Regions from separate parts of the Neisseria sp. HMSC067H09 genome, predicted to be linked through region 1. Evidence: riboswitches for the same ligand, from Rfam matches in the RefSeq annotation. Region 1 holds a riboswitch; the other holds the start of a gene.
The links. Region 1 has a riboswitch for thiamine pyrophosphate ahead of thiC (phosphomethylpyrimidine synthase ThiC). Riboswitches for the same ligand answer to the same signal wherever they lie in the genome.

Region 1 (6,437 bases):
CTACGTTTCGCACAATGGTGTGCGGGATATTAACCATAATTCTCATGGAGTTGAGTATGTACGCGGTCGTAAAAACCGGCGGCAAACAATATAAAGTTGCCGTTGGCGAAAAATTGAAAGTAGAACAGATACCAGCCGAACTCGACAGCCAAATCGAACTGACCGAAGTTTTGATGATTGCTGACGGCGAATCTGTAAAAGTTGGCGCTCCTTTCATTGAAGGCGCAAAAGTAACAGCTAAAGTAGTAGCTCATGGTCGCGGCGAGAAAGTACGCATTTTCAAAATGCGCCGCCGTAAACACTACCAAAAACGCCAAGGCCACCGCCAAAATTTCACCCAAATCGAAATCGTGGCAATCGCCTAATTTTTGAAACTTAGGAGTATTACAAATGGCAAGTAAAAAAGCAGGCGGTAGCACCCGCAACGGTCGCGATTCAGAAGCCAAACGCTTGGGCGTAAAAGCCTACGGCAACGAGCTGATTCCGGCAGGTTCCATCATCGTCCGCCAACGCGGTACCAAATTCCACGCCGGCGACAACGTAGGCATGGGCAAAGACCACACTTTGTTCGCCAAAGTTGACGGTTATGTTGAATTCAAAACCAAAGGCGCGCTGAACCGTAAAACGGTCAGCATCCGTCCTTACACCGGTTCTGAAGAATAATCCGAGTTTGTCGTGATATTGAAAAAGCCGTATTTCTTAGGGAATACGGCTTTTTTGTTTGTATGGGTTGAGTGGTTTTACAGATCGGCATTAGCTGGGTCATTTGGTTTTTGATACGACACCTGTCATCAGCCGTCATTCAGTCTCTTTCTGCATAAGGACAAATTGTGGCGAGAATTTGCTTTTGAATTCCGGAAACCTTTTTCAAATACCTGTTTCTTGGAATTTTGATGAATTCCTGCCTGTCTGAGAATAGCTGCGGAGGATAGGTACTGCAGCAAAAATGAAGCAGATCGGTTTATATACCCAAAATTTCAGGTTTCCAATAAAACCAAAAGGTCGTCTGAAAACTTTTCAGACGACCTTTTTATCAACTGTAAATCTCAGCCCCTTTCTTCACAAACTCGACCGCTTTTTCCTCCATGCCCTGCCGTTGGGCTTTTTGCTTGTCAGCGTAGTCGCGCACTTCCTGCGTGATTTTCATCGAGCAGAATTTGGGGCCGCACATTGAGCAGAAGTGGGCGATTTTCGCGCCTTCGGCGGGCAGGGTTTCGTCGTGGAAGCTTTCGGCGCGTTCGGGGTCGAGGCTTAAGCGGAATTGGTCGCGCCAGCGGAACTCGAAACGCGCCTTGCTCAGGGCGTTGTCGCGCAACTGTGCGCCCGGCCAGCCTTTGGCAAGGTCGGCGGCGTGGGCGGCGAGTTTGTAGGTGATGATGCCGGTGCGCACGTCTTCTTTGTCGGGCAGGCCGAGATGCTCTTTCGGGGTAACGTAGCAGAGCATGGCTGTGCCGTACCAGCCGATATTGGTCGCGCCTATGCCCGAAGTGATGTGGTCGTAGCCGGGGGCGATGTCGGTAACGAGCGGGCCGAGTGTGTAGAAAGGCGCTTCAAAGCAGTGTTGCAGCTCTTCGGTCATGTTTTCTTTGACGCGTTGCAACGGGACATGGCCGGGGCCTTCGATCATGACTTGTACGTCGTGTTCCCACGCTTTGGCGGTCAATTCGCCCAAGGTGTGCAGCTCGGCAAATTGGGATTCGTCGTTGGCATCGGCAATGCAGCCGGGGCGCAGGCCGTCGCCGAGGCTGAACGACACGTCGTAGGCTTTCATGATTTCGCAGATTTCGTCGAAATGCGTGTAGAGGAAGTTTTCCTGATGATGGGCGAGGCACCATTTCGCCATGATGGAACCGCCACGCGATACGATGCCGGTGAGGCGGTTGGCGGTCATCGGCACATAGCGCAGCAACACGCCCGCGTGTATGGTGAAATAGTCCACGCCTTGTTCCGCCTGCTCGATTAAGGTGTCGCGGAACAAATCCCAAGTCAAATCTTCGGCGATGCCTCCGGTTTTTTCCAAAGCCTGATAGATGGGCACGGTGCCGATGGGGACGGGCGCGTTGCGGATAATCCATTCGCGCGTTTCGTGGATGTGCGCGCCTGTGGACAAATCCATAATCGTGTCTGCGCCCCAACGCAGCGACCACACCATTTTTTCGACTTCTTCGGTCAGGCTGGAGGTTACGGCGGAATTGCCCAAGTTGCCGTTGATTTTGACGCGGAAGTTGCGGCCGATAATCATCGGTTCGAGTTCGGGGTGGTTGATGTTGGCAGGGATAATCGCGCGTCCGGCGGCGATTTCTCGGCGCACGAATTCGGGTGTGATTTGGTCGGGATGGGTCGGGATGTTCGCGCCGAAACTTTGCCCTGCGTGCTGTTTCAAGAGCTTGGCGTATTCGGGTCGTCTGAAAAGTTCGTCCAGCTTCATGCGTTCGCGTATGGCGACAAATTCCATTTCGGGCGTGATGATGCCTTGGCGTGCATAATGGAGCTGGGTTACGTTTCTGCCTGCTTTGGCGCGGCGTGGGCGGGTGATTTGGTTGAAACGCAGATGGGCGGTTTGCGGGTCGTGCGCGCGTTCGATGCCGTATTCGCTGGAAAGCTTGGGCAGGATTTCTGTATCGCCGCGTTCGTCCAGCCATGCGGTGCGGACGTGCGGCAAACCTTGTTTCAGGTCGATGTGTGCCGCCGGATCGCCGTATACGCCGCTGGTGTCATAGACGGGAATCGGCGGGTTGGCTTCCGTGCCTTGCGCCGTGTAGGTGTCGTCTTGACGGATTTCGCGCAAAGGCACGCGGATGTCGTCGCGGCTGCCTTGCAGATACACGCGTTCCGAGTTCGGATATTTGAAGCGGATGCCGATGTCTTCGCTCAAGTCGGCAAGCTCACGCGCTTCGTTGCCGGAGGTTTTGGCGGTTTTCTTTGGCGTAGTCATAAAAAATGCTCCTGTTTTCTCGTTTGAAAAGAAGAAACAGGAGCGTTTTGCTTTTTCAGACGACCCCATATCAAAAAAGGTCGTCTGAAAGACAGAATCCGTGAAAACTCCCCACGCAGGTATTATCCCGATCGGGTGTAAAGGGTATTTCTCAGCCGCCTGAACATCAGGCAGCACCCCTGTTTCGTAAGAGAAGGATTATAAACCACGATTGGGGTTTATTGGAAATCTTAACAGGATTGACATCGGTATTTTAAGGAATGAATTGCTTGAATATCGAGGGGATAGCTATATTGTGTTTCCATAAATCGAAACGTCGTCTGAAAAGCAGGACAACTTTTTCAGACGACGTTTGGTATGGCACAAATTTAGGATAACGGGTTCCGTTACCCTAAATCTACCGCTTATTTATTGTTCGGATGGGATTCCATCGGCGCAGACAAAGGCAGTTCGGGCATGGTGCGGGCGGAGTCGGAAACGCTGCCGGACAGTGTTTTCAGGAAGGCAACGATGTTTTCAGTTTCTTCCGGAGTCAGGTCTTTACCCAGCTGCGCTTTACCCATGATGGTAACAGCTTTGTCCAATTCCCAAACGCTGCCGTTGTGGAAATATGGATAAGTTTTGGCGACGTTGCGCAAGCCTGGTACGCGGAAGAAGAATTCGTCTTCAGCTTTTTTGGTTACGTCGGCACGGCCTTTGTCGTGTTTCGGATCTTCGATGAATTTCCAGTACGGTCCTTCAACCAAACCGAATTTTTGGAAGGTTGCGCCGCCGAGGTTGACGCCGCTGTGGCAGGCGATACAGCCGTTGTCCATAAAGGCGCGCACGCCTTTGCGCTCTTGCTCGTTCAGGGCGTTGACGTTGCCTTTGAGGTAGTCATCCCATTTGGTCGGTGTCAGCAGGGTGCGTTCGAATGCGCCCAGTGCGGCGGTAATGTTTTTGAAGGAAACTGCGCCGTCTTCGGGGAAGGCGGTTTTAAACAGTTCTTGATATTCGGGGATTTTGGCAATTTTGGCAGCGGCTGCTTCTTGTGAGTCGTTTGCCATTTCCACAGGGTTCACCAACGGTCCGCCGGCTTGCTCTTCAACGTCGGCCGCGCGGCCGTCCCAGAACTGCATGCCGAGCAAGGCGGCGTTTAAAGCGGTCGGGGAGTTGCGTCCGCCGAACTGTCCTTTATGACCTTGGCTGGTCGGCAGGTTGTCCACGCCTGCGGTGGCGAGGTTGTGGCAGGAGTTGCAGCTTACGGTATTGCCTTTGGAGAGGCGTGGCTCATACCATCATAATTGATGGCCGAGTTTGACTTGTTCTTCAGTAAACGGGCGCAGTTTCTGCATTTCTTCGGCACTCGGCAGCGGTTTGAAGATGCCTTGTGCGCGTTTGAGCAGCTCTTGATCTTCAGGAGAAGCATTGCTGTCAACGGCGGCTTGGGACGACGCTGCTGAGGCAGCCGAAGCAGCGTCAGGGGTCGTCTGAACGGCAGAGGCTTCGGTCGGGGCGGAAGCAGGTTTTTGTTCCTTGCTTTCCTGTCCGCCACAGGCGGCCAATGCGGATAAAACGGCAAGCGACAGGAGTAGTCGGGTGTTGCGGTAGTTCATGGCGTGTTCCTTTTTTGTAGTGGATATTATTATGAATAAGTACCGTTTCCGTTAATTGCCGTGATGGATGGCGGACGAAAATAGGGAGTGGTATTTCGCTTTATTTGCGTCCGTTTGATATGTCCGGCTTTTTTATCCCTGAAGTATAGACGGTAAGTACGGTTCGACCTTTGCTGTAAATCAACATCAATTTTTCAATAGTGATAGGCAATATATGCGATAGCTGCCTACATCTCCATGCGTTTTTCATGTTGAATAGGTCTCTATCGCTTGCACTGCCAAGCCGATTGGTTTAAATTAAACGACAATTTACCGTTGGAAGACATACAATGAAAATCACCGTCATCGGCGCAGGTTCTTGGGGTACAGCCCTTGCCCTGCACTTTGCCCGCCACGGCAACGAAGTCGCCCTTTGGACACGCAATCCCGAACAAGTCCGTACATTGCAGGCAGAACGTGAAAACAAACACGGCTTGCCCGGTTTCCCTTTCCCTGAATCCTTAACCGTTTACGCTGATTTGGGTGATGCACTCAAAGACAGCGGGCTCGTCCTTGTCGTAACTTCTGTCGCAGGTTTGAGAAGCAGCGCAGAACTCCTCAAACAACACAATGCCGACCATATCCCTGTCCTTGCCGCCTGCAAAGGCTTTGAACAAGACACAGGGCTATTGACCTTCCAAGTATTGAAAGAAGTATTGCCTGAGAACAAAAAAATCGGCGTGCTGTCAGGTCCGAGCTTTGCCCAAGAACTCGCCAAACAACTGCCTTGCGCCGTGGTTGTCGCCTCAGAAAATCAGGAATGGATTGAGGAATTGGTGCCGCAACTCAACACCAACGTAATGCGCCTTTACGGCAGCACGGACGTTATCGGCGTGGCTGTCGGCGGTGCCGTCAAAAACGTGATGGCAATCGCCACCGGTCTTTCCGACGGTCTCGAATACGGGCTCAATGCGCGTGCGGCGCTGGTGACGCGCGGTCTCGCCGAGATTACCCGTCTTGCCATGGCTATGGGTGCGCAGCCCAAAACCATGATGGGGCTTGCCGGCATCGGCGACCTTATCCTGACCTGTACCGGCGCGCTTTCGCGCAACCGCCGTGTCGGTTTGGGTTTGGCAGAAGGCAAAGAACTGCATCAAGTGTTAGTGGAAATCGGCCATGTTTCCGAGGGCGTCAGCACCATCGAAGAAGTGTTTAACACCGCTGTGAAATACCAAATCGATATGCCCATTACCCAAACCCTGCTGCAACTCATCCGCAAGGAAATGACCCCGCAGCAAGTGGCAGAAAGGCTCATGGAGCGCAGCGCGCGCTTTGAGTAAGATCGAACGGCAAAGGTCGTCTGAAAACATCAAGCTAAAAAGTTTCAGACGACCTCAAGATTCGGCAGCGATTGACATCCCTGCATCATCATCCTAATATCCTGACCGCCTGCCACCATGCGGCAATACGGAAGCCTATACATGAATCAATCACTCGACACCTTGGAAGTCAGCGTTTACCAGCTGGCCCAAAAATTTGAAACCCTTGTTGGTGAAAACCGCCGCCTTAATGAAGAAATCGACCGCCTCAAGCTCGAGCATGAACAACAAAAGCGCGAACACGAAGCCGCCGTTGACGAATTGAGCGAAGCGTTGCTCGTGCAAGTCGGCAAACTCAAAGAAGACCTTCAAGGCAAAATCGACAATCTTAATGCCGAAAAAGAACAATACCGCAGCGCGTTGGGGCAGACTGCAGAAAAAATCCGCCAGCTCATTTCCCGCCTGCCGCAAGAAACGCAATCATAAGGACACGCCATGAGTATCGAACAAGTCAGCCTCGACATCATGAATGTCAATTTCACCATCAACACCCCGAGTGAAGAAAAAGATACCCTGCTCCAAGCTGTTGATATGCTCAACAAAAAAAGT
Region 2 (6,437 bases), on a different contig from region 1:
TTTATGTAACTATCTGAAAAATAAGTGCGTTCTTGTTAATGGTGTGCTTCAGGCGCATGATACACGCTTTCAGACGACCTAACAGGAGAACATTATGAAAGCCATCGGTTTCAACCGCCCTTTGCCCGTTTCCAACCCTGAAGCCCTGCTCGACATCGAAATGCCCGAACCCGAACTGCGGCCGCACGATATTTTGGTTGCCGTGCAGGCGGTTTCAGTCAATCCTGTCGATGTGAAAGTTCGGGCGGCGCATACGCCTGCGGCAGGGCAGTACCGCGTATTGGGTTACGACGCGGCAGGCATCGTTCAGGCGGTCGGCAGCGAAGTGCGGCATTTCAAAGTCGGCGACGAAGTGTATTACGCGGGCGCCATCAACCGCCAAGGTTCGAACGCTCAATTACAGGCAGTGGACGCGCGCATTGCCGCCAAAAAGCCGCGTTCGCTGGATTTTGCCCAAGCCGCCGCGCTGCCACTGACGGCGATTACCGCATGGGAAACGCTGTTCGACCGCTTGGACGTCAACAAACCCGTGGCAGGCGGCGCCAATGCGCTGCTCTTAGTCGGCGGCGCAGGCGGAGTCGGCTCGCTTGCCATCCAGTTGCTGAAAAAGCTGACCGACATTCAGGTCATCGCCACCGCTTCCCGCCCCGAAAGCCGCGCGTGGGTGAAGGAACTGGGCGCGGATTTCGTCATCAACCATCATGAAAACATGGCGGAACGGGTTGCCGCGTTAAATATCGGCGCGCCGTCGTTTGTTTTTTCCACCAACCATACCGACCGCCATCTGCCGCAAATCGTGGAACTCATCGCCCCGCAAGGCAGAATCGCACTGATTGACGACCCCGAAACGTTGGACGTGAACCCGCTCAAAGGCAAAAGCCTGTCGTTGCATTGGGAATTTATGTTTACCCGTCCGCTGCGCGAAACGGCAGACATCGAACGGCAGGGCGAAATCCTGGCCGAAACCGCGCGGCTGGTGGACGAAGGCATCATCCGCCCGACCGCCACCCAAATCCTGCACGGCATCAATGCCGCCAACCTGCGCCGCGCACATGAGATGCTGGAACGCGGAGATATGATTGGCAAACTGGTGGTGGAAGGCTGGGACAACTGAATTCGCCGATTATTCTTTGCGCCGTTATACCCGCTTCTGCCTGTATAGCATCCGAAATGACGGCAATCGAATATCCTAGCAATCGAATATCCTAATTGAGCAGGTCGTCTGAAATTTGGCTTTCAGACGGCCTTATTCATCCCACAAAGCCTGAAACGCTTTAACCACCGCTTCGGGATTTTCCGCTTCGGTAACGGCGCGGACGACGGCGAGTGAAGAAACGCCGGTTGCCAGCACATCTTCGGCGTTGTTCAAATCGATGCCGCCGATGGCGACGACGGGCGTGCCGCGTGCCTGTTTCACATATTCGCGCAGTTTATCCAAGCCTTGCGGGGCGGTGGGCATTTGCTTGGTCGTGGTCGGGAAAATCGCGCCGCTGGCGACGTAGCTGGGGTGTACGGACAGGGCGCGGTCGAGTTCGGCGACGGAGTGCGTACTCAAACCCAAACGCAAACCGGCGGCGGCGATGGCGGCAAGGTCGGCGGTGTCCATGTCTTCCTGTCCGAGATGCACGCCGTATGCGCCCGCTTCTATCGCCTCGCGCCAGTGGTCGTTGATGAAAAGCTGCGTGCGGCCGCCCCGACAGGCGGCGACGCAGCGGGCGATTTCGCGTTTCAATTCATCACCGTGCAGGGTTTTGCAGCGCAGTTGCACCGTGTCGGCACCTGCTTTGACCATGCGCTCCACCCAATCGGCAGTGGGAACGACGGCGTAGAATTTGAGCGGGGATTTTAGGGGCGGGAAGGTCATGGGGTGTCCTTTTAAGTTATCGCTGATGGCGTTCCTGCAGGCGTTCGGTATGCGCCCGCAGTTTTTCGCCGTCGGCTTGGTATTCGTTTGAAGACAGCACGGCAGTTGCCGCTTCTATTTCCTGCGGCAGCAATAAGGTCGTCTGAAAACGTCTGATATAGGATGCTGCCTGTCTGATACGGCAGACATTCGGCGGCATTTGCGTTTTCAGTTCACAATCGCCGAGGAAAACCACCATCGAATGAAATTTTTCTTCCGGCAGTTGCAGCAGTTCGGATAATGCCTTGATGTGTGCGTAATTCTGGCGCAACGGATTTTGAAAGTAGTGTTTCTGCTTATAGACGACTTGTGTCCATTTCGATTGCTTCTCGCTGCCGAAAATCCAACCTGTGTAATTCTTGGTTTCCATGACAAATATCCCGAAAACCGAAACATAAATATGGTCGATTTGCGTCGTGCCGCTGCGGGACGGAATAATCAAATCATGAAATTCGATATAGGTTTCTTCATCCAAATCTTTTCCGATTACTGAACGGACTGCCCGTTCGCCTATGCGTCCTTTCACTTTGGGGTTTTGGAGCAGCGCTTTCAAAAGAAGCAGGGGAATGACGAGCAGGAAAATCCAAAAGATACCTGACAGGTTTCCTATTGCTTGTTCAATCATGACGTTTTCCTTTTTGTTTTATTGTTTAATGAAAGTGAGCCTGGTATAGCCATCTGATGAGGTCGTCTGAAAACATCGAGTATTCACATTCATGCCGTAAAGTAGAAGACGGGTGATACTTGATTGGAAGCTCCCCCTTCTTATAACCAACGGCGAACGCGCCGACAGTAAGACTCGTACTCTGCACCGAATTTCTGCGCCAAAACGCGTTCTTCGGGCATGATTTGAAAGCGTGTCATATAGGCAACAAATGCAACCAAAAACAACCATGGCAGCGGGTGCGCCAAATAGCCCGCCCATGCGACCAGCCAGCAGCCCATACCCGCATACATCGGGTTGCGGCTGAAACGGTACACGCCGTCTGAAACAAAGTGTTCAGTTTGTTCGGGGTTGAACGGGCTGACAGTCGTGCGCACACGGCGAAACGCCCACACACCTAATACGCCCAACGCCGTCCCAAATACCATCAAAACAACCGACAGCAATATAGGAAAGCGCGGCAGTATGCCGGCCAACGCCGACACTTGGGCAGAGATGTACATCAACAACGCACAAATAAAACATATCGCCGGCGGCGGAATTTTAGTTTCTAAATTCATATTGTTACCTTTATAAAACGGATAGCGCGACGTTTTCAGACGACCTCAAACTTATTTTTCAATATACGCCAAACCGCTTTCTTCATCACGTTCGGGCACGTCTTTTCCGTCAAACAGTGCCACTGCCAATCTGACGGCGGCGGCGGTTACGGCGGGGGAAATCATGAAGCCGTGACGGAAAAGGCCGTTGATTTCAATCAGGCGTCGGGCGCGGCTGTAACGGATTTCGGGGTTGTGGTGGTTGAGCGTTGGGCGCAGGCCGGTGGCGATTTCGAGGATGTCGGCTTCGCCGAAGGCGGGGTGGACGGCATAGAGTGCGGACAAGAGTTCCAATCCGGAACGCACGCTGGCGGGGGCTTGGCTTTCGCTTTCGATTTGGGTCGCGCCGATGACGAAGACGTGGTTTTCTTTCGGGGCGATGTAGAGCGGATAACGCGGGTGGAGCAGGCGTACAGGGCGGTTGAGCGTGATTTCGGGCGTATAAACCCGCGCCACTTCGCCGCGTATGCCGCGCAGGGTGCTGGTGTGTCCGGGAGATTGGTTCCACGCGGTTTTTGCACCGTAACCGCGGCAGTCGATCAGCCAGTCGTATTGGGCTTGCAGGTCTTCGGGGACGCATTCGTGTTCCCAATGGCAAGGGACGTTCAGCCCGTCCAAAGCGTCGGCAAGTGCAGACAACATCTGTCGTCCGTCGAGCTGGCCTTCGGTCGGCAGGTAGATGCCGTCTGAAAAACGTCCTGCGAGTTGCGGTTCGCGTTCGGCGATGTCGTCGGCGCGCCAACGGACGATTTCGTCATCCGCTACGCCGCCGCGTTTGAGATGGCGGACGAACTCGCTGGATAATGGCTTGTCCTGCCCGTGCCACACAATCAGGCTGCCGTTTTCCTGCATCATGGTCGGCGTTTTCAGACGACCTTTGATGTTGCGCCAAAGCGGAATGCTCTGTCTGCCCAGTTTGATGACTTCAGGCGTAGCTTCGACCGCTTCCGCAGCAGGCGCGAGCATGGCGGCGGCAACATAAGCGGCGGCGTGTTCGCTTTTGCGCCCGCCTTTGTCAAAGAGGGCAACCGATAAACCTTGTTCTGCAAGTTGTAAGGCAGTCAGACGGCCGCAGAGGCCGCCGCCGAGAATGGCGATACGGGGCATGGTGGATTCCTTTGTAGTATTGTGCAGTCGGGAAGACGAAAGATAAGACGGAAGCGGAATCCACCGAATAGCGGGAAATGCGGGAAAGGGAACGGAAGCCTTTTCAGGCGTTTGACAGCTTGTTTCCTACGCAGGCATTACCCCGACAGGTTCTACGGATTCCGCTGTTGCGGTCTCAGCTGTTTGCGGGAACAAGCAGCACTCCGACAAGAAAAATATGAAGTTTATACAGATTTGTTTATTTTGGCAAAAGATCGTCTGAAAATACAAGTTTTCATGAAGTAAAATACTTTAAAAAAGTAATTTTCCAAATCAATCTTGGCACTTTGTCCAAATGAAACGCTCTATTAAAGAAATTTGTTTCAAAACACGAAAATGAAAAACTTCAAACACAAACAAATAACGATAAATAAATAATTACCTAAACTAAAAAATAATTTATAGCATGCAATTCAACATCTTGAATTACCAATAAAAAATGTCATCCGCAATGCGGATGACACTTAATTCCGAAGCAATTATTCGCTAACTGTATTATCAGCTTTATCAACCAATTCAACGAGTGCTAATGGGGCATTATCGCCTTTTCGGAAACCATACTTCAGCACACGAACATAGCCACCATTTCGGGTAGCAAAGCGAGGACCCAATTCATCAAACAATTTAACCACAACATCACGATCACGAGTGCGGTCAAATGCCAAACGACGGTTTGCCAAGGAAGGTTTTTTACCCAATGTAATCAAGGGTTCTACTACGCGGCGCAATTCTTTAGCTTTAGGCAAAGTTGTCACAATAGTCTCGTGAGCCAACAATGAGTTCGCCATATTACGCAGCATTGCAGCACGATGGCTGCTTGTACGGTTTAATTTGCGGTTACCATTACGATGACGCATGTCATTATCCTTTAATCTTCAAACTTACGGCTTTTCTAAGCCTACAGGCGGCCAAGCTTCCAATTTGGAACCTAGTGTCAAGCCTTTAGATGCCAACACTTCTTTGATTTCATTCAAAGATTTACGACCCAAATTCGGAGTTTTAAGAAGCTCTGTTTCAGTACGTTGAATCAAATCGCCGATATAATAAATATCTTCAGCTTTCAGACAATTAGCTGAACGCACAGTTAATTCCAAATCATCTACCGGACGCAGCAGGATAGGATCAATAGGAGGAGCTTTTTCTTCAACTTCTTCTACTGGAGTACCTTGCAAATCAGCAAAGATAGACATTTGATCAATTAAAATACGAGCGGCACTACGTACAGCTTCTTCAGGATCAATAGAACCATCAGTTTCAATATCCAAAACCAATTTATCTAAATCCGTACGCTGCTCTACGCGTGCAGGTTCAACTTCAAAGCTAACACGACTGATGGGCGAAAAGCTCGCATCCAACTGAATTGCACCAATCTGGCGGTTTTCATCGCGCACAACACGACGACCGGAAACAGATTGATAGCCACGCCCCTGCTCAACTTTGATTTCCATCTCAATTTGACCATTCTCGGCCAAATGACAAATAATATGCTCAGGATTTAAAATTTCCACATCATGTGGCAATTCGATATCACCGGCAACTACTGCACCGGCCCCTGACTTTTTCAAAGTTAACTGAACTTGGCCACGCCCATGCAGCTTAAATACAATACCTTTGACATTCAACAAAATATCGACGACATCTTCTTGAACGCCATCAACAGTAGAGTATTCGTGCAATACACCGGAAATAGCCACTTCAGTAGGAGCAAAACCATTCATGGATGACAGTAAGATACGACGCAAAGCATTACCTAAAGTATGACCAAAACCGCGCTCAAACGGCTGCATGGATACTTTTGCACGAGTTGTAGATAAAGTATCGACATCAATTTGACGAGGTTTCAAAAATTCGGTTGTGCTATTTTGCATTTAACTGTCCCTCACTGAGCTAGCGTTATTTAGAGTAGAATTCTACCACCAGCTGTTCATTAATATCGCCAGTTAATTCTGAACGATCCGGCATATTTTTAAATACGCCTTCCAATTTGTCTGCATCAACAGAAACCCAGCTTGGTAAACCGATTTGAGTTGCCAGACTTAAAGCCTCCTGGATACGAACCTGTTTTTTAGCTTTCTCACGAACAGCTACAACATCACCGGCTTTAACTTGGAAAGAAGGAATATTT

Region 2: linked by a shared signal. The riboswitch ahead of HMPREF2954_RS08925 (FAD-dependent oxidoreductase) and the one ahead of thiC (phosphomethylpyrimidine synthase ThiC) in region 1 are both predicted to bind thiamine pyrophosphate.

Annotation. Positions count from the first base shown of each region.
Region 1 is NZ_KV814946.1:57,049-63,485, forward strand. Features, by position in the region: gene rplU (50S ribosomal protein L21) at 57-365, shown strand; gene rpmA (50S ribosomal protein L27) at 391-663, shown strand; gene thiC (phosphomethylpyrimidine synthase ThiC) at 1,034-2,935, opposite strand; TPP riboswitch at 3,027-3,126, opposite strand; partial or broken gene HMPREF2954_RS10235 (cytochrome-c peroxidase) at 3,340-4,530, opposite strand; gene HMPREF2954_RS10240 (NAD(P)H-dependent glycerol-3-phosphate dehydrogenase) at 4,860-5,849, shown strand; gene HMPREF2954_RS10245 (hypothetical protein) at 5,991-6,314, shown strand; gene HMPREF2954_RS10250 (cell division protein ZapA) at 6,324-6,437, shown strand, end outside.
Region 2 is NZ_KV814937.1:8,377-14,813, forward strand. Features, by position in the region: gene HMPREF2954_RS08905 (zinc-binding alcohol dehydrogenase family protein) at 95-1,114, shown strand; gene thiE (thiamine phosphate synthase) at 1,247-1,864, opposite strand; gene HMPREF2954_RS08915 (nuclease-related domain-containing protein) at 1,881-2,528, opposite strand; gene HMPREF2954_RS08920 (methyltransferase family protein) at 2,669-3,127, opposite strand; gene HMPREF2954_RS08925 (FAD-dependent oxidoreductase) at 3,179-4,273, opposite strand; TPP riboswitch at 4,380-4,489, opposite strand; gene rplQ (50S ribosomal protein L17) at 4,792-5,169, opposite strand; gene HMPREF2954_RS08935 (DNA-directed RNA polymerase subunit alpha) at 5,194-6,180, opposite strand; gene rpsD (30S ribosomal protein S4) at 6,206-6,437, opposite strand, start outside.